Regions from separate parts of the Streptomyces sp. NPDC014727 genome, predicted to be linked through region 3. Evidence: riboswitches for the same ligand, from Rfam matches in the RefSeq annotation. Region 3 holds a riboswitch; each other region holds the start of a gene.
What was found. A riboswitch is a leader RNA that binds a small molecule or an ion and turns the genes downstream of it on or off. The one in region 3 is predicted to bind cobalamin.
Positions count from the first base shown of each region.

Region 1: it holds a riboswitch for cobalamin, as region 3 does, so the genes downstream of both, ACF1B9_RS00685 (prenyltransferase/squalene oxidase repeat-containing protein) here and ACF1B9_RS07125 (ABC transporter substrate-binding protein) in region 3, are expected to answer to the same signal.
Region 2: it holds a riboswitch for cobalamin, as region 3 does, so the genes downstream of both, ACF1B9_RS33075 (ribonucleoside-diphosphate reductase subunit alpha) here and ACF1B9_RS07125 (ABC transporter substrate-binding protein) in region 3, are expected to answer to the same signal.

Region 1 is NZ_JBIBYR010000001.1:141,848-147,800, reverse strand. It holds gene ACF1B9_RS00700 (aldehyde dehydrogenase) at 1-1,029, opposite strand, end outside; gene ACF1B9_RS00695 (lipocalin-like domain-containing protein) at 1,274-1,771, shown strand; gene ACF1B9_RS00690 (MBL fold metallo-hydrolase) at 2,145-3,200, shown strand; cobalamin riboswitch at 3,430-3,565, shown strand; gene ACF1B9_RS00685 (prenyltransferase/squalene oxidase repeat-containing protein) at 3,673-4,947, shown strand; gene ACF1B9_RS00680 (SCO2322 family protein) at 4,944-5,630, shown strand; gene ACF1B9_RS00675 (energy-coupling factor transporter transmembrane component T) at 5,627-5,953, shown strand, end outside.
Region 2 is NZ_JBIBYR010000033.1:68,421-74,373, reverse strand. It holds gene mctP (monocarboxylate uptake permease MctP) at 1-1,322, shown strand, start outside; cobalamin riboswitch at 1,494-1,629, shown strand; gene ACF1B9_RS33075 (ribonucleoside-diphosphate reductase subunit alpha) at 1,767-4,178, shown strand; gene ACF1B9_RS33070 (ribonucleotide-diphosphate reductase subunit beta) at 4,178-5,197, shown strand; gene ACF1B9_RS33065 (hypothetical protein) at 5,254-5,766, opposite strand; gene ACF1B9_RS33060 (hypothetical protein) at 5,864-5,953, opposite strand, start outside.
Region 3 is NZ_JBIBYR010000003.1:233,531-239,483, forward strand. It holds gene ACF1B9_RS07110 (PRC and DUF2382 domain-containing protein) at 1-366, shown strand, start outside; gene ACF1B9_RS07115 (ABC transporter ATP-binding protein) at 450-1,244, opposite strand; gene ACF1B9_RS07120 (FecCD family ABC transporter permease) at 1,241-2,332, opposite strand; gene ACF1B9_RS07125 (ABC transporter substrate-binding protein) at 2,329-3,339, opposite strand; cobalamin riboswitch at 3,431-3,620, opposite strand; gene ACF1B9_RS07130 (beta-ketoacyl-[acyl-carrier-protein] synthase family protein) at 3,698-4,921, opposite strand; gene ACF1B9_RS07135 (acyl carrier protein) at 4,918-5,193, opposite strand; gene ACF1B9_RS07140 (acyl-CoA dehydrogenase) at 5,454-5,953, opposite strand, start outside.

The DNA of each region.
Region 1 (5,953 bases), on a different contig from region 3:
CCTGATGTAGTCGAGCGACCGCTGCTGCTGGCGCCGCGCGACGAGGGGGCCGAGTTCGGTGGCGGGATCGAGCGGGTCGCCGACCCGCAGCGCGCTCGCGGCAGCGGCGAACGCCTCGGCCGTCTCGTCGTAGCGGGAGCGCGGAACGAGGATCCGGGTCTGGGCGACGCACGCCTGGCCGTTGATCATCCAGGCGAAGGGAACGATCCCGGCGACGGCCGTCTCCAGATCGGCGTCCGGGAGGATCACGGCGGCGGACTTGCCGCCCAGTTCCAGTGTGACACGGGTGAGGTTGCGGGAGGCCACCTCCATCACCCGCCGCCCGGCGGCCACGGAGCCGGTGAACGACACCTTGTCGACGCCGGTGTGCCCCACCAGGTACTCGCTGACCTCGCGGTCGGCGGGCAGGATCGACAGCACCCCCTCGGGCAGCCCGGCCCCGGCCGCGATGTCGGCCAGGATGTAGGCGTCCAGCGGGGATTCGGGCGAGACCTTGAGCACGGCGGAGCAGCCGGCCAGCAGCGCGGGCGCGAGCTTCGCGGCGGCGGTGAACTGCGGAACGTTCCACGGCACCACCGCCGCGACCACCCCGACCGGCTCCCTGCGCACCAGCAGCGGCCCGAGAGCACCGTCCCGGCGCTCCTCGTACGGGAAGGTGCGGGCGACGGTGATCGCCGCGTCCCACACCATCATCGCGGCGAGCGCCTGCACCATGACGCTCGACGTGTACGGAGTGCCGTTCTCCGAGCTGATGACCCGGGCGATCTCCTCGTACCGCGCGGCGAACGCGTCCTTGATCCGGGTGATCACCGCGATCCGCTCGTCCAGGGTCATCCGCGGCCAGGGCCCCTCGTCGAACGCCCGCCGGGCGGCGGCGACGGCCCGGTCCACATCCCCCTCGCAGGCGTGCGGCACCCGGCCGATGACCTGTTCGGTGTGGGGCGATACGACCTCGATGACATCCCGGCCCAGCGGATCGACCAACTCCCCGCCGATGAACAGTTTTCCGTGTTCGACAAGCTCGGTCATGGCTGCTGCCTCCCGCGACCCGGCACGTTACCTGACTCCGTGTCAGAACTGATACCAGTTCCAGTTCCAGGAGTCCACGGCTTCGACAACGCGCGCGGCCGGACGGCCGTCGTCGCGCCACCCGGGCTTTCGCGGCACACGACTCGCTTCCCCGGTGTGCCGCACGGGTAGGGACGAGAACGACCCCGTCCCCCACGCACCCGCTCCAGAAGTTCCGAATTCCACCAGCTCAGAAGGGAAACACGTGTACGCCCCATCCCGCACCGAACCGGATCACCCGTCCACCCCCGGGCCAGTCACCTCCGAACACCCCCTCGTGGGCGCCTGGTTGCTGAGCACCGTCGCCATCATGGGCGCCACCGGCGACACGCTCGAACACCCCCTCGGGCAGAGTCCGACAGGACTGATCACCTATACCGCCGACGGCCACATGTCGGTGAGCATGCTGAACCCGGAGGCCGAGTCCTCCCCGGAGGAGGGGACGGCCGGACCGGTCGACACCGCGACCCTGTTCAGGACTTCTCCTTACCTGGGATACGCGGGCACCTACGAGGTGACGGGCGACCTGGTCGTCCACCATCTGCACGTGGCGTCCTTGCGCCCGTGGGTCGGCACCAGGCAGGAGCGCCGGTGGCGGGTGGAGGGGGACCGATTAACCCTGCTCCCCCCGACCGAGGGAACCGGCGACGGAGCGCGCACCCCGCGACTCGTGTGGCACCGTCCGGCCAAGGGCGCCGCATGAGCGACGAGTGATCCGGGTCACCGGCCGCCCGGCCGGTGACCCGGACCCACTGCCCGGCGCGGGGCTCCGACCGTACGGACCGCCCCGCGCCGACGCGTGAACCGTGGCCCGCGCGGCGCGCGACGGGCGCGGGCCACGGGCGGAAACACGGGGCGGCCCGCGCCCAACACCCACCGGCGCGGTCGTCCCGCGAGCCGTCGGCGGCCGCCCGCAATCCCGTGCACCCCGAACTCCCGGGGTACGCCGGGCAGATGGACGTACCGACAGATGGTCGACCGGGGCTACTACTGAAACAAGTTCTCGTTACAGTGGGCGCGGTGCGCCGCACGCCATACGTCCGGTGCCTCAGGCCTCGAAGAGAGATGAGGAGCCCATGACGCAGGTGACCGACCATGGCGGGGGCGTGCACAGCATCAAGGTCCCCATCCCGGACAATCCGCTCGGCCACACCCTCGTCCATGTCCTCGACACCGATCGCGGGCCGGTCCTGATCGACACGGGCTGGGACGATCCGGAGGCGTGGGACACCCTCACCGCCGGGCTCGACGCCATCGGTACGGGCATCGGCGACATCCACGGTGTGGTCATCACCCATCACCACCCCGACCACCACGGCCTCTCCGGCCAGGTGCGCGAGGCCTCCGGGGCCTGGATCGCCATGCACGCGGCGGACGCCGCGATCGTGCGCCGCACCCGGGAGGCCCGGCCCGGCACCTGGCTGGCGTACCTCTTGACGAAGCTCACCGCGGTCGGTGCGCCCCAGGAGCATCTCGCGCCGCTGCGGGCCGCGGTCGAGGGCGGTCGGATGCGCACACTGCCGGGGCTGCGGTCCGCGCTCCCGGACCGGGAGATCGTTCCGGGTGAGCTCCTCGGCCTGGCGGGCCGCCGACTGCGGGCGATCTGGACTCCGGGGCACACGCCCGGTCATGTCTGTCTGCATCTGGAGGAGGAGCATCCGGGGAATCTGCCGGGCCGGGGGCGGCTGTTCTCGGGGGATCATCTGCTGCCGGGGATCAGCCCGCACATCGGGCTGTACGAGGACCCGGACACCGCGCCGGGCACCGCCCCCTCCGCCGGGGGAGACCCCATCGGTGACTACCTCGGCTCGCTGGAGCACATCGGCCGGCTCGGCGTGGCGGAGGTGCTGCCCGCCCACCAGTACGCATTCACGGACGCCGCGCGGCGCGTACGGGAACTCCTGGACCATCACGAGGAACGGCTGACCGGACTGCTCAAGCTGCTGGCCACCCCGCTCACGCCGTGGGAGCTGGCCGAGCGGATGGAGTGGAACCGGCCGTGGGAGCAGATCTCGCACGGTTCACGGAACATCGCCGTCTCGGAGGCCGAGGCGCATCTGCGGCGACTGGTCAGGCTGGGGCGCGCGGAGGCGGTGGCGGGGAGCGAGCCGGTGACGTACATCGCGGTGTGAAGGGCGCGGCGGGCCGTCGGGCAGGGAGCTCGTTCACCCTCTCCCGGGCACCCCGGGCACCCCGGGCACCGGCACGGGCCGGGCTTCCGGCGAGCGCGGTGAAGCCGTCGCCCGTCGGGCCCCCGGGGCCGCGGGGAGCCGTCGCCCGTCGGGCCCCCGGGGCCGCGGGGAGCCGTCGCCCGTCCCGTGGGGGACGAGCCCCCGGACGGCCCCGGAACCCGTCCGGCCCCGCCCGGTAGAGTGTGCGGGTCGTCATCATGCCCGTTCAGGGGGAAGCCGGTGCGAATCCGGCGCTGACCACGCAGCCGTGAACCGTCGTCGCAGACGGTGAGTCGGAATGCCCTGTCCGCGGTCGTGACCGGCTCGCGACCTCCGGAACCCCGGTGGTCGGCACCGTCGAGGTATACGGAGCCGGAGCCTGGTGCCTGAGCGTGCCTGTGCCCGGTTCCCCGCAGGAGAGGCCCCGCCCGCCATGACCGTACGCCGCAGCGCGGCATCGCTCGCCGCCATCGCCACCGTGCTCTGTGCGGCCGCTGCCCCGGTCGCGGTGGCGGCGCCGTCCCCTTCCCCCTCGCCGTCCGCTGCCCTGCCGTCCGGGCTGTACGGCACGAAGGACCCGACCTACGACGGTGTCTGGCGGCAGTCGCTGGCCTTCCTCGCCCAGCGGCTGGAGGGCGTCACGCCCGCGACGGAGTCGGTGGACTGGCTGATCGCCCAGCAGTGCGGCAACGGCGCCTACGCCGCGTACCGGCCCGACGTCTCCCGGCCCTGCACCGGGAAGACGGTGCTGGACACCAATGCCACCGCGGCCGCCGTCCAGGCGTTCGTCGAGGTGGGCGGGCACCGGGACACCGTGAACAACTCGGTCCGCTGGCTGAAGTCCGTACAGAACGAGGACGGCGGCTGGGGCTACACCGCCGGCGCGCCCAGCGACGCCAACTCCACCTCGCTGGTGATCGGCGCCCTCGCCCGGCAGGGCCAGCGGCTCGCGGACATCACCACCCCGAACGGCAAGACCCCCTACTCCCCGCTGCTCGCGCTCGCGATCCCGTGCGGCGGCAAGGACGGCGGCGCCTTCGCCTACCAGCCCGACAAGGCCGGCAAGCTCGCCGCCAACGCGGACGCCACCGCCGCCGCCGTGCTCGGCACGATGGGCAAGGCCCTGGCCGTCGGGAACAACGCCGCGACCAAGGGGACCAGCTGCCACCCGGGGTCCGGTCTCACGCCCGAGCAGGCCGCCCAGAACGGCGCCCACTACCTCGCGAACGCCCTCGCCACGAGCGGCCACCTCGACCTGGCCCCGATGCCGGGCGCCTCCGACACCACCCCGCAGCCCGACTTCGGCAACACCGCGGACGCGGTCGTCGCCCTGTCCGCGGCGGGCCACCAGGACAAGGCCGCCAAGGCCGTGGCCTGGCTGAAGAAGAACTCGGGCCCCTGGGCCGAGCAGAACGGTCCCGCCGCCTACGCCCAGCTGGTCCTGGCCGCGCACGCGACCGGCTCCGACGCCCGCGACTTCAACGGCGTCAACCTGGTCGACCGGCTGAACGCGACCGGTCCCGCGCCCGCGGCCGTCACGACGCCCGACCCGTCCGCCGACACCGGGTACGAGGCCACGGAGAAGGACCAGGTGCACAGCGGCGACGACGTGATCGGCGGCGTGTGGTGGTTCATCGGCATCGGCCTCGTCGTCGCTGCGGCCGCGGCCTTCCTGATCAGCGGCCGGCGCAAGAACCGGCAGCTGTGAGGCGGGCGGGAAGGGCCACCGCGCTGCTGGTGGCCCTGGCTGCCGTCCTGGCCGTGCTCGGCGCGGGGACGGCCCAGGCGGCCGGGTACCGGTACTGGTCGTTCTGGGAGAGCTCCAGCACCGGCTGGACGTACGCCACCCAGGGCCCGTCCCTGGTCCGGCCGGACGACGGCACGGTGCAGGGCTTCCGGTTCTCGGTGAGCGAGGACTCCCAGGACTCGGCGAAGCCGCGCCGCTCCCCCGACTTCGCGAAGATCTGCGCGGACACCCCGGCCCAGGACGGCACCAAGCGGGTCGCGCTGGTCATCGACCCGGGCACGGCGGCGGACGCCCCGGTCGGCGAGACGCCGCCCGCGCCGCGTACCGCGTGCGCGCGGGTCACCCCGGACGCGAGCACCGCCGAGGCACTCGCCTCGGTGGCCAAACCGCTGCGTTACAGCAGCGACGCGCTGCTCTGTGCCATATCCGGCTATCCGGGCTCGGGCTGCGGCGAACAGGTCTCGGGCGACGGGCACGCCACGCCTTCCGCGACCGTGTCCCCGGGCGCCTCCGTCCCCGCCGCCGCCTCCGCCGGTTCGGGCGGCTCCGGCGGCGGGCCGTCCGCCGGGGTGCTCGTCGGCGTCGGCGCCGTTCTCCTCCTCGGCATCGCCGCAGTCGTGCAGGCCCGCCGCCGCCGCGGATGACCGCCCCGACCAGCGGCGCGGTGACCGGCGCCACCGGCACCGTCCGGCCGCGCCGGCCGCTGCGCGCCCCCGGGGCGACCCGGAGCAACGCCCTGCCCGCCGGGGCCTGGTGGCTGTGGGCGCTCGGTCTCGCCACCGCCGCGTCCCGGACCACCAATCCACTGCTGCTCGGGCTGCTGGTGGGGGTCGCGGGCTATGTGGTCGCGGCGCGCCGTACGGACGCGCCGTGGGCCCGTTCGTACGGGGCGTTCATCAGGATCGGGCTGTTCGTCGTCGGTGTGCGGCTGGTCTTCTCGGTCCTTCTCGGTTCACCGATCCCCGGG
Region 2 (5,953 bases), on a different contig from region 3:
TCTCGCACAAGCACGGGTACGTCACCACCTCGGACTTCGTCCGCGGACGCTTCGGCTCGAAGGGCCTCTCGCTGGCGGTCGCCGTCACCGGCATCCTCGCCACGATGCCGTACATCGCGCTCCAGCTCGTCGGCATCCAGGCGGTGCTGGACGTGATGGGTGTCGGCGGCGGCGAGAACACCCACTGGTTCATCAAGGACCTGCCGCTGCTGATCGCGTTCGCGGTGCTCGCCGCGTACACCTACTCGTCCGGGCTGCGGGCACCCGCGCTGATCGCGTTCGTCAAGGACGGGTTGATCTACCTCGTCATCGCGGTGGCGATCATCTACATCCCGATCAAGCTCGGCGGCTTCGACGAGATCTTCGCCAAGGCGGGCGAGGCGTTCTCGCAGACCAACCCGGCGACCGGCAAGCCGCGCGGGGCGCTCGCACCCGGCGAGGCGGGCCAATGGGGTTACGCCACCCTGGCGTTGGGCTCGGCGCTCGCGCTCTTCATGTATCCGCACTCGATCACGGCGACGCTCTCCAGCCGCAGCCGCAACGTGATCCGGCGCAACACCACGATCCTGCCGCTGTACTCGCTGATGCTGGGCCTGCTCGCGCTGCTCGGCTTCATGGCGATCGCCGCCGGGATCAAGGTGGACAACGGGCAGTTGGCCATCCCTCAGCTGTTCGAGAACATGTTCCCCGACTGGTTCGCGGGGGTCGCGTTCGCCGCCATCGGCATCGGCGCGCTGGTGCCCGCCGCGATCATGTCGATCGCCGCCGCGAACCTGTTCACCCGCAACATCTACAAGGACTTCCTGAAGCCGGACGCGACCCCGGAGCAGGAGACCAAGGTCTCCAAGCTGGTGTCCCTGCTGGTGAAGGTCGGTGCGCTCGCCTTCGTCCTCACCATGGACAAGACGGTGGCGATCAACTTCCAGCTGCTCGGCGGGATCTGGATCCTCCAGACGATGCCGGCCCTGGTCGGCGGCCTGTTCACCCGCTGGTTCCACCGCTGGGCACTGCTCGCGGGCTGGGCGGTGGGCATGGTGTACGGCACGGTGGCCGCGTACGGGGTCGCCAGCCCGACCCAGGCGCACTTCGGCGGTTCGTCCAAGGAGATCCCGGGCATCGGCGAGATCGGCTACATCGGTCTCACGGCGTTCGTGCTGAACGTCGTGGTGACGGTGGTGCTCACCTTCGTCCTGAACGCCGTGAAGGCGCCCGCCGGAATCGACGAGACCTCGCCGGCCGACTACACGGCCGACGCGGGCGACAAGGGCGTCCAGGTGGAGCTCCCGCCGGCCACGGCCGGAGCTCCGGGTGGCGGCCACTGACGAGCGCTCCGACACCGGCCGGCGGCCCGCCGAGCCCCCTCCTGCGGGGCTCGGCGGGCCGTCCGCGTGATCGGGTGCCCCGGGCTCCGAACAGGGCCGTACAGCTCGTTCTACGGGCCCGGCCCACGTTGCACGACACAACATGTGGGGGCTGCCTCATCGGGCGGCCCCCACATGTATGCTCATGCTCGCTGTCGCCGCAGGGGAATCCGGTGCGAATCCGGAACTGTCCCGCAACGGTGTGTTCGGTGCGCTTTTGCGCACCCCCGAGTAAGTCCGAGGACCTGCCGACAGCGCATCCGGCTCGACCGAACCGGATGCCAGACGTCCGGGCCTCGCGGATGGGCCGGTGGACGCCGTACGGAGTGCTGCCCCGCTGGGGCCCGCCTCTGCCCGGCTGCCCCGTTCCCCGCCGGCCCCGAGCCGAGCGAGGGAGAGCACCACGTGACCATCGCGCCAGCCGATCCGGCTTCAGTCGCCGTGTCCGAAGCGGCCGAGTCCGAGGGGACCGCACACGACGGACCGGGGACCGCACTGCTGCGGACCCTGACCGACCTCACCGTCGATCTGCCCGACACCGACCCCGGTCGTGTCGCCGCCGCCGCGCTGCGCGGCCGCAGCGCCCGGTCGGACGAGGCCGAGCTGCGCTCGCTGGCCACCGAGGCCGCCGCGGGGCTGATCTCCGAGGACCCCGCCTACTCCCGGCTCGCCGCCAGGCTCCTGACCCGCACCATCGCGGACGAGGCGATCGGCCAGGGCGCGGTCACCTTCTCCGCCTCCGTCGCCGTCGGGCACCGCGAGGGCCTGATCGCGGACCGTACCGCCGAGTTCGTCGCGCTGCACGCGGACGCCCTCGACGCGCTGGTGGAACGCTCGCTCGCCGACGCCGCCGACGACCGGTTCGGTTACTTCGGGCTGCGGACCCTGCACAGCCGCTATCTGCTGCGCCACCCGCACACCCGCCAGGTCATCGAGACGCCCCAGCACTTCATGCTGCGGGTCGCGTCCGGTCTCGCCGAGGACGATTCGCAGCGCGCCCTGGACGAAGTGGCCGCGCTGTACGGGCTGATGAGCCGGCTCGACTATCTGCCCTCCTCGCCGACCCTGTTCAACTCCGGTACGCGGCACCCGCAGATGTCCTCCTGCTATCTGTTGGACTCCCCGCTCGACGAGCTCGACTCGATCTACGACCGCTACCACCAGGTGGCGCGGCTCTCGAAGCACGCGGGCGGCATCGGGCTCTCGTACTCCCGTATCCGCGCCCGCGGTTCGCTGATCCGAGGCACCAACGGGCACTCCAACGGCATCGTGCCGTTCCTGAAGACGCTCGACGCCTCCGTCGCCGCGGTCAACCAGGGCGGCCGCCGCAAGGGCGCCGCCGCCGTCTACCTGGAGACCTGGCACGCGGACATCGAGGAGTTCCTGGAGCTGCGCGACAACACGGGCGAGGACCAGCGACGTACGCACAACCTCAACCTGGCGCACTGGATCCCGGACGAGTTCATGCGCCGGGTCGACGCGGACGGCGACTGGTCGCTGTTCTCGCCCGCGGACGTGCCCGAGCTGGTCGACCTGTGGGGCGACGACTTCGACGCCGCGTACCGGGCCGCCGAGGCCAAGGGGCTGGCCCGCAAGTCGATGCCGGCCCGCGAGCTGTACGGCCGGATGATGCGTACCCTCGCGCAGACCGGCCAGGGCTGGATGACGTTCAAGGACGCCTCCAACCGGACCGCGAACCAGACCGCCGAGCCGGGCCGCGTCGTCCACTCCTCGAATCTGTGCACCGAGATCCTCGAAGTCACCGATGACGGCGAGACGGCCGTCTGCAACCTGGGTTCGGTCAACCTCGGCGCGTTCGTCGCCGACGGCACCATCGACTGGGAGCGGCTGGACGCCACCGTCCGGACCGCCGTGACCTTCCTCGACCGGGTCGTCGACATCAATTTCTACCCGACCGAGCAGGCCGGCCGGTCCAACGCGAAGTGGCGCCCGGTCGGTCTGGGTGCGATGGGTCTGCAGGATGTCTTCTTCCAGCTGCGGCTGCCGTTCGACTCCCCCGAGGCGCGCGCGCTCTCCACCAGGATCTCCGAGCGGATCATGCTCGCGGCGTACGAGGCGTCCTGCGAGCTCGCCGAGCGGTCGGGCCCGCTGCCCGCCTGGGCCGAGACGCGTGCCGCGCGCGGGGTGCTGCACCCCGACCACTACGACACCGAGCTGAACTGGCCGGAGCGCTGGGACGCGCTGCGCGCCCGCGTCGCGAGGAGCGGCATGCGCAACTCGCTGCTGCTCGCCATCGCGCCCACGGCGACGATCGCCTCGATCGCAGGTGTGTACGAGTGCATCGAGCCGCAGGTCTCCAACCTCTTCAAGCGCGAGACGCTCAGCGGCGAGTTCCTCCAGGTCAACGCGTATCTGGTGGAGGAGCTGAAGCAGCTCGGCGTGTGGGACGCACGGACCCGTGAGGCACTGCGCGACGCGAGCGGCTCCGTGCAGGGCTTCGCCTGGATCCCCGAGGACGTGCGGGCGCTGTACCGCACGGCGTGGGAGATCCCGCAGCGCGGACTGATCGACATGGCGGCGGCCCGTACGCCGTTCCTCGACCAGAGCCAGTCGCTGAACCTCTTCATGGAGACGCCGACGATCGGCAAGCTCTCCTCGATGTACGCGTACGCCTGGAAGCAGGGGCTGAAGACGACGTACTACCTGCGCTCACGCCCGGCGACCCGGATCGCCCGTGCGGCCTCCGGCCGGGCCGCGGCCACCGCCCCCATCCCCGTACAGCAGGCTTCGACGCCCGACGCCGACGCGATCGCCTGCTCCCTGGAAAACCCCGAGTCCTGCGAGGCCTGCCAGTGATGAGCTCCACCGACTCCGAGAAGAACCTGCTCGACCCCGGCTTCGAGCTGACCCTGCGGCCCATGCGCTACCCGGACTTCTACGAGCGCTACCGCGACGCGATCAAGAACACCTGGACGGTGGAGGAGGTCGACCTCCACTCCGACGTCGCCGACCTCGCGAAGCTCTCCCCCGGCGAGCAGCACATGATCGGCCGGCTCGTCGCGTTCTTCGCGACGGGTGACTCGATCGTCTCCAACAACCTCGTGCTGACGCTGTACAAGCACATCAACTCCCCCGAGGCTCGCCTGTATCTGTCGCGGCAGCTCTTCGAGGAGGCCGTGCACGTCCAGTTCTATCTGACGCTGCTGGACACCTATCTGCCCGACCCGGACGACCGTGCCGCCGCGTTCGACGCGGTCGAGGAGATCCCCTCGATCCGTGAGAAGGCGCAGTTCTGCTTCAAGTGGATGGATTCGGTCGAGAAGATCGAGCGGCTGGAGACGAAGGCCGACCGCCGCCGTTTCCTGCTGAACCTGATCTGCTTCGCGGCGTGCATCGAGGGGCTGTTCTTCTACGGCGCGTTCGCGTACGTCTACTGGTTTCGCTCGCGCGGTCTGCTGCACGGTCTCGCCACGGGTACCAACTGGGTCTTCCGTGACGAGACGATGCACATGAACTTCGCGTTCGAGGTCGTGGACACCGTCCGCAAGGAGGAGCCCGACCTCTTCGACGACGAGCTCCAGCAGCAGGTCACCGACATGCTGAAGGAGGCCGTGGCGGCGGAGCTGCAGTTCGGCCGCGATCTGTGCGGTGACGGTCTGCCGGGCATGAACACGGAGTCGATGCGGCAGTACCTGGAGTGCGTGGCCGACCAGCGGCTCACCCGGCTGGGCTTCCCGGCGGTCTACGGCTCCGAGAACCCGTTCTCGTTCATGGAGCTGCAGGGCGTGCAGGAGCTGACGAACTTCTTCGAGCGCCGGCCGTCGGCCTATCAGGTGGCGGTGGAGGGCTCGGTCGCCTTCGACGACGACTTCTGAGTCGCGTCAGGCAACGGTCGCGCGTCCAGACGTGGCGGCCGTTGCCTGTCGGGGCGTCAGGAACCGGCCACACTCCCGCAGGTGATGGTGCCGTCAACCGTGATCAAGTCACCTTCCACGTCGGTCGGGCCCAGCTTCATCCCGGTTACGGTGGCGACCCACGTGCCGTCGGCCTTCCGGCCGGTGATCCCGGACGCGGCGGTGTGGACGTAAGTCTTCTTGCCCGGGGTGACGAGCGTGGCCATGGCGTCCTCGCTGGTGATGGCGGCGGTGAACGCCGGAGGGGTGGAGCTCTTCGTGTCATTGACATCCGGAGCGGTGATGGCGGTGATCTTTCCGTTCATCACGGCGCAGCCCACGCTCTTGATGGTGAACTCACCGGATTCACCACCGCTGTAGGTGAGATGGGCGGCGCCCTTCCCCGAATCCGCCGGCTTCGCCCCGGCATCCCCTGCGGCGGCGTGATCCGCCTTCTTCCCGGCCCCGTCGTCCGAGGAACAGCCGGTCAGCGCCAGCGAAGCGGAAGCCAGGGCTATGAACGCCAGCGAGAAGGAACGGACCTGATGCATCGGCGGCACCTTTCGATGTGACTGTCGAGGCACTCACCGTATCCAAGGCGCGGCTGGGCGCGGGGGCGTCCGGGGAGCCGAGACGCCGGCCGAGGTATCAGATCCTCGCCCAGCTTCCGAGGTAGGGGCGCCGCGTGGCCGTGACCGGCTGCGCGGCGCCCCCCGTTTCCGGGGGCGCGTCCCCCCG
Region 3 (5,953 bases):
GGCAAGGCCCGTCTGCACAAGTACGTCGTCACCGAGAACGTCACCAGGACGGTGCCGGTGACACACGAAGAGGTGCGGGTGATCCGTGAACCCCTGCAGCCCGGCGAAAGGGCGGCGGCGGGGCGCTCGGACATCCGTGAGCAGGATGTCGAGGTCACCCTGCATGCCGAGCGTGCCACGATGCGCAAGGAGACGGTGCCGGTCGAACGGGTCCGCATGGAGACCAAGAGGGTGACCGAGCAGAAGGAGATCTCCGCCGAACTCCGCAAGGAGCAGATCGACTACGCCGACAGCAAGGGCATCGGCAGCAAGGACATCGGTGGCAAGGACGCGGGCGGCGAGTTCGGCCGGGGACGCCACCGCTGACCCCCGCTCACCGTGGCGTACCGCCGCGATGCGACCGCGAGTGAGGGACGGACCCGTGTGTGCCGGGGCCCGTCCTCTCGCCGTCAGCGCTCGGGGCGCTCGGGCACGAAGCGCACCGACGGCCGCCCGTCGGGGCCGTCCGGCGCGACCCGCGCCCTGACCCGGTAGACGTCGGCGATGAGTTCCTCGGTGATCACTTCCGCGGGGGTTCCGGCGGCCACCACGCGCCCCTGCTTCATGACGACGATCCGGTCGCAGAACATCGCGGCCAGATTGAGGTCGTGCAGAGCGATCACACCGGTGAGGGGCAACGAGGCGATCAGCGACATCAGTTCCAGCTGGTGCTGGATGTCCAGGTGGTTCGTCGGCTCGTCGAGCAGCAGTTCACGCGGTTGCTGAGCCAGTGCGCGCGCGATCTGGACCCTTTGCCGCTCGCCTCCGGAGAGGGTGTGCCAGGACTGGCCGCAGCGGTCGGCGAGACCGGTCCGCTCCAGGGCTTCGCGCACCGCTTCGTCGTCCGCCCGGCCGGGCGCCGCCCAGGCCCTGCGGTGCGGGATGCGGCCGAGTCGCACCACGTCCAGGACGCTCAGCTCGACCTGGGTCACGGCGTGCTGGTCGACCACCGCGACCCTTCGGGCCACCGTTCGGCGGCCGATCTCGTCGAGCCGCCGGCCGTCGAGGGTGACGACGCCCGTCTCCGGGGCGAGGACTCCCGCGAGCACCCGCAGGAGAGTCGACTTGCCGGACCCGTTCGGCCCGATCAGCCCGACGGTGGCGCCGGGCGGCGGGGCGAGGTGGACGCCGTCGAGTACGAGCCGGCCGCCCGCCTCCCGGCTGACCCGCTCGGCCCGCAGCCCTCGGGTGGCTCCGCCCGTCATGCGATTCTCCGGGTGCGGTACAGGACCAGGACGAACGCGGGAACACCGATGAGGGCGGTGACGACGCCCACCGGCACCTCCTGCGGGTCGAGAACCGTCCTGGCCAGGGTGTCGACCCAGACCAGGAAGACGGCCCCGGCCAGGGCGGTGACCGGCAGCAGTCGCCGGTGACCAGAACCCGCGAGCGCACGGGCGGCGTGCGGCAGCACCAGGCCGACGAAGCCGATGGCTCCGGCCGAGCTGACGAGCGCGGCGGTCAGCAGCGCTGTCGTGCACAGCAGCACGATCCGGGTGCGCGCGACATGGACGCCGAGCGAGGCAGCGGCGTCCTGGCCGAACGCGAAGGCGTCGAGTGTGCGGGCGTGTCCCAGGCAGATCAGCAGCGTCACGACGAGAACGGCGGAGCAGATCCACACATCGCTCCAACCGACTCCGCCGAGCGAGCCCAGCAGCCAGAACAGCACCCCGCGGGTCTGCTCGGCGTCGGCGGAGGTCATCACGACGAAGGAGGTGAGCGCGGAGAACAGTTGCATGGCCGCGACACCGGAGAGGACGACCCGGTCGGTCGTGCCGCCCAGGGTGTGGCTGAGCAGCAGGACGAGGGCGAACGAGCACAGGGCGCCGATGAACGCGCCGGTCGAGATCGACACCGCTCCCCCGCCGACGCCGAGGACGACGACCACGACCGCGCCGGTCGACGCACCGGAGGAGACGCCGAGGACGAACGGGTCGGCGAGCGGGTTGCGGAGCAGGGACTGCATGACGGTGCCGCACACAGCCAGCCCGGCGCCGCACACCGCGGCGAGCAGGGTGCGCGGCATGCGCAGGTTCCAGACGATGCCGTCCCGGATCGGCGTGAGCCGTGACCGGCCCCAGCCGAGGTGGGAGGCGGTCGTGGACCAGACGTCGGCGACGGAGATACGGGCGGGGCCGATGGTGACGGCGATCGCGACGGACAGCACGAGCAGCGCGATGCCGCAGCCCCACAGGACTCCGCCGCGCAGCTTCCGCGGCCCCGTCGCGCCGCGCGCGCCTGCCGCGGAGGTCCGTGACGTGTCCGGGGCCGCGGCGCGTCCCGTGTCCGTCATCCCGCGAGTCCGAAGGCGCGCAGCCCGGCGGCGACGCGTTCCACGCCCTCGACCGTCCGGATGGACGGGTTCATGGCCTGGCCGCTCAGCAGGACGTATCGCTGGTGCCTGACGGCGTCCATGTTCTTGGTGACGGGGTTGGACTCCAGGAATTCGATCTTCTTCGCGGCGCTCTCGGCGGTCTGTGCCTTACGGGTCAGGTCGCCGATGACGAGGACGTCGGGGTCGCGGTCGGCGACGGTCTCCCAGCTGATCTGGGGCCATTCGTCGTGGGTGTCGTCGAAGACGTTCTTGGCGCCGAGTTCCCTGGTGATGATGCCGGGTGCTCCGCAGCAGCCGGCCAGGTAGGGGGCCTTGGAGTCGGAGAACCAGTAGAGGATGGTGGCGTCGGAGGCGTCGACGCCCTCGGCCGCCTTCTTCACCCGGGCCCGCAGTTGCGCCACGAGCTTGTCGCCGCGGCCGGCCACGCCGAACACCCGGGCCAGTTCGCGCACCTCGTCGTAGACGCTGTCCATGGCCAGTGGCTCGGTACGGGCGCCGTCCCCGCTGCCGCTGTTGTCCTTGCCGGTGCAGTCGGCGGGCGAGACATAGGTGGGGACCCCGAGTTCCTCGAACTGTTCGCGCGGGGCGACACCGCCCTTGGCGAGCGTCGACTCGAACGACGCGCTGATGAAGTCGGGTTCCTGGTCGAGGACCTTCTCCGACGACGGCCGGTTGTCCGCGATCCTCGGGACGCCGGCATTGACCTTCTCCAGCCCCTTCATCACCGGGTCGGTCCAGGTCGCGGTGGCGGCCAGCCGGTCGGCGAGGCCGAGGGAGAGCAGGATCTCCGTCGATCCCTGGTCGACCGACACGGCGCGGTGCGGTGCGGATTCGACGGTGACGGTGCGTCCGCAGTTCCTCAGCGTCACCGGGTATCCGTCGGTGGAGCCGGGCTTCGCGGCAGAATTGGTTGTTCCGCCCCCGCAGGCGGTCAGCAGGACGAGTCCCGCCGAGAAAGCGGCCATGGTGCGGACAGGGCTGGATATGGACGGCACGGAGTCCCTCTGCGTCTCTGGGCCCATACGCGGAGCCCGTTGTACGGCGTCCTGCGCCCGGTACCGGATCGCAGGTGCCAGCAGGTCTTCGGACTCGGGTTCCTGCGGACGGGACGCCTTCCCAGGACACCCGAGGGTGTTCCCAGTGGCCGTGGCCCCGCCCGTCCCCCTCACCGCTGCGCGTCAGTTCCGGATTCTCACCGGATTCCCTGACCCCTTCGTGGAGTTCGACTGGCTCCGGCAAGCTATCACGGGCCTCTGCGCAGCTCACGGGCGGTGTGGCCGGTGGTACGCCGGGCCGTTTCCCGTCGCACCACCTGCCTGGCGCCTACGGGCCCTGAAGAGCGATCACGGCGTTGTGTCCGCCGAATCCGAAGGAGTGGCTGACGGCACGCCGGATGGGCTGCCGCAGGGGAGACTTGGTGACGCAGTTGATGTCGAACTCGGGCGCCGGGGCGTCCAGATTGGCGATCGGCGGCACGATTCCGCGTTGCAGCGTCAGGACGGTCAGTCCGGCCTCGATCGCTCCGGCCGCCCCCATGCAGTGCCCCAGGACGCCCTTCGGGGCGGTGACGGGCGGCCGGTGCGGGTAGACCCGGGCGATGAGGGCGGCCTCGGTGGCGTCGTTGACCGGGGTGGCCGTGCCGTGTGCGTTGACGTGCTCGACGTCTCCCGCCGTCCAGCCGGCGTCGCGCAGCGCGATCTCCACCGCCGTCCGGGCCACCGCGCCGGACGGATGCGGGCTGATGGGATGGTGGGCGTCGGTGGTGGCCCCGGTGCCCGCGACCAGCGCCCGCGGCACCGTGCCCCGGGCACGGGCGTCGTCCGCCCGCTCCAGCACCATGACGGCGGCGCCCTCGCCCATGACCAGCCCGGCCCGGTCGGCGGCGAAGGGCCGGCACAGCCCGGCCGCGTCGCCGTCCCGCCGGGCCCCGGCTCCGGATCGGGCGAACCCGGCCATGGCGGCCGGATAGACGATCGACTCGGTGGCTCCGGCGATCGCGATGTCGCACTGCCCGGTGACCAGCAGATCGCGGGCGACGGACAGGGCCGTGACGCCGGACGAACAGGCGGTGCACGGCGCCATGCTGGGACCGGTCGCCCGCAACTGGATCGCGATCTCGGCCGCCGGCATGTTCGGAATGGTGAGCAGGATGCCCGACGGCGAGGTGGCGTCGGGCCCGAGCCGGTCGAGCACGACGGCCTGCTCGGTCAGTGAGGCGGAGCCCCCGCTGCTGGTGCCGACGACCACCGCGACCCTGCCGCCCTCCCACTCCGCCGGGTCGAGCCCGGCGTCGGCGACCGCCTCCCGGGCGGCGAGAACGGCGAACTTGGTGTACCTCCCCATCCGGAACGAGGTGCGTCCACCGACCGCGGCGTCCAGATCGATTCCGTCGACCGTGCAGGCGAAATCGATCGCGCAGCCTTCGAGTGCCGCAACGGTACGCACCGGCGAGATTCCGGCACACACGCCCTTCCAGGTGGATTCGGTGTCGTTGCCGACCGGGGTGATCATGCCCAGGCCGGTGACGGCGATGACGGGCCTGTTCATCGGGCGTTGCTCATCGGTGCCGCACCGCTCACCGGCGACCCGCCGTCGGCCCCGTCGATGAATCGCGTGATCTCGGCCAGGGTGGCGCCCTTGGGGAGCTTGTCGAAGTCTCCCTGGCCACCCAGCGTCTCCCTGATGAGCACGGCGAACTCGGCGACGGCGAGGGAGTCCATCTCCAGGCTGTCCATCGTGGAATCCGGACGGATCTCCACGGCGGGCACTTTGAAGGTGTGTGTCAGAACCTCGGTGATCTTGGGATGAATGGCACTCATGAGCTTCCTCTCCATCATTCGGTACGACTGCCGGTGACGGCGGGGGCACCGTCCCGACGCCGAATCAACTGGGTGACGTGTCTCCAGTTACGCCTTGTGCCGAACCGATTCGCCACCGCCCTGCCGCGGCCGCGTGCACCACCGGGACAGAACGGCTGCCGTACCCCAGAAGACCAGCAGCACAGCGCGGACACCGAGGGCTCCGGCCGCCTCCCGCACCGAGCGGGATCGCACAGCTGTTCCCGTTCTTGTCACGGTCCTCACCGTTCCCCCCGAACCGTCGCCCGGCCCCCGTCCGGCTGCCAGCCGGCCTCCGGATCGTCGTACGCCTCGATGTAGTCGGCCCCCGCGATGGGCCAGTCGGCGAGCAGTTCCGGCGGCAGCGCGAAGGAGTCCACGAGGGAGGGCAGATGAGCGGCGACGGCGGTGATCAGTCGGTCCACGATGTCCGGCAGATCATTGACCTGATCAACCGTCAGATGCCCTGCGGCCAGCAGGTCCCCGCTGTTCCGGGAGATCCGGTCGAGTGCGAACAGCCTCTGCAGGTCGACCAGTCGCTCACGGGCGGGACCGTCCCGAAGACCGGTCACCGCGTCCGTGTACGCCTCGGCGGCCTGCCAGTGGGCGTGCGCCTCGACGCCACGCAGGGCCGGCCCGGACGCGGCGTTCCACCGTCCCAGCGGATCGCCGTGCGGTGCGCGGCTCATCCGCTCCCTGGCCCGGCCGAACCAGATCCCCTCCAGGGCCGCCAGGAGCCCGC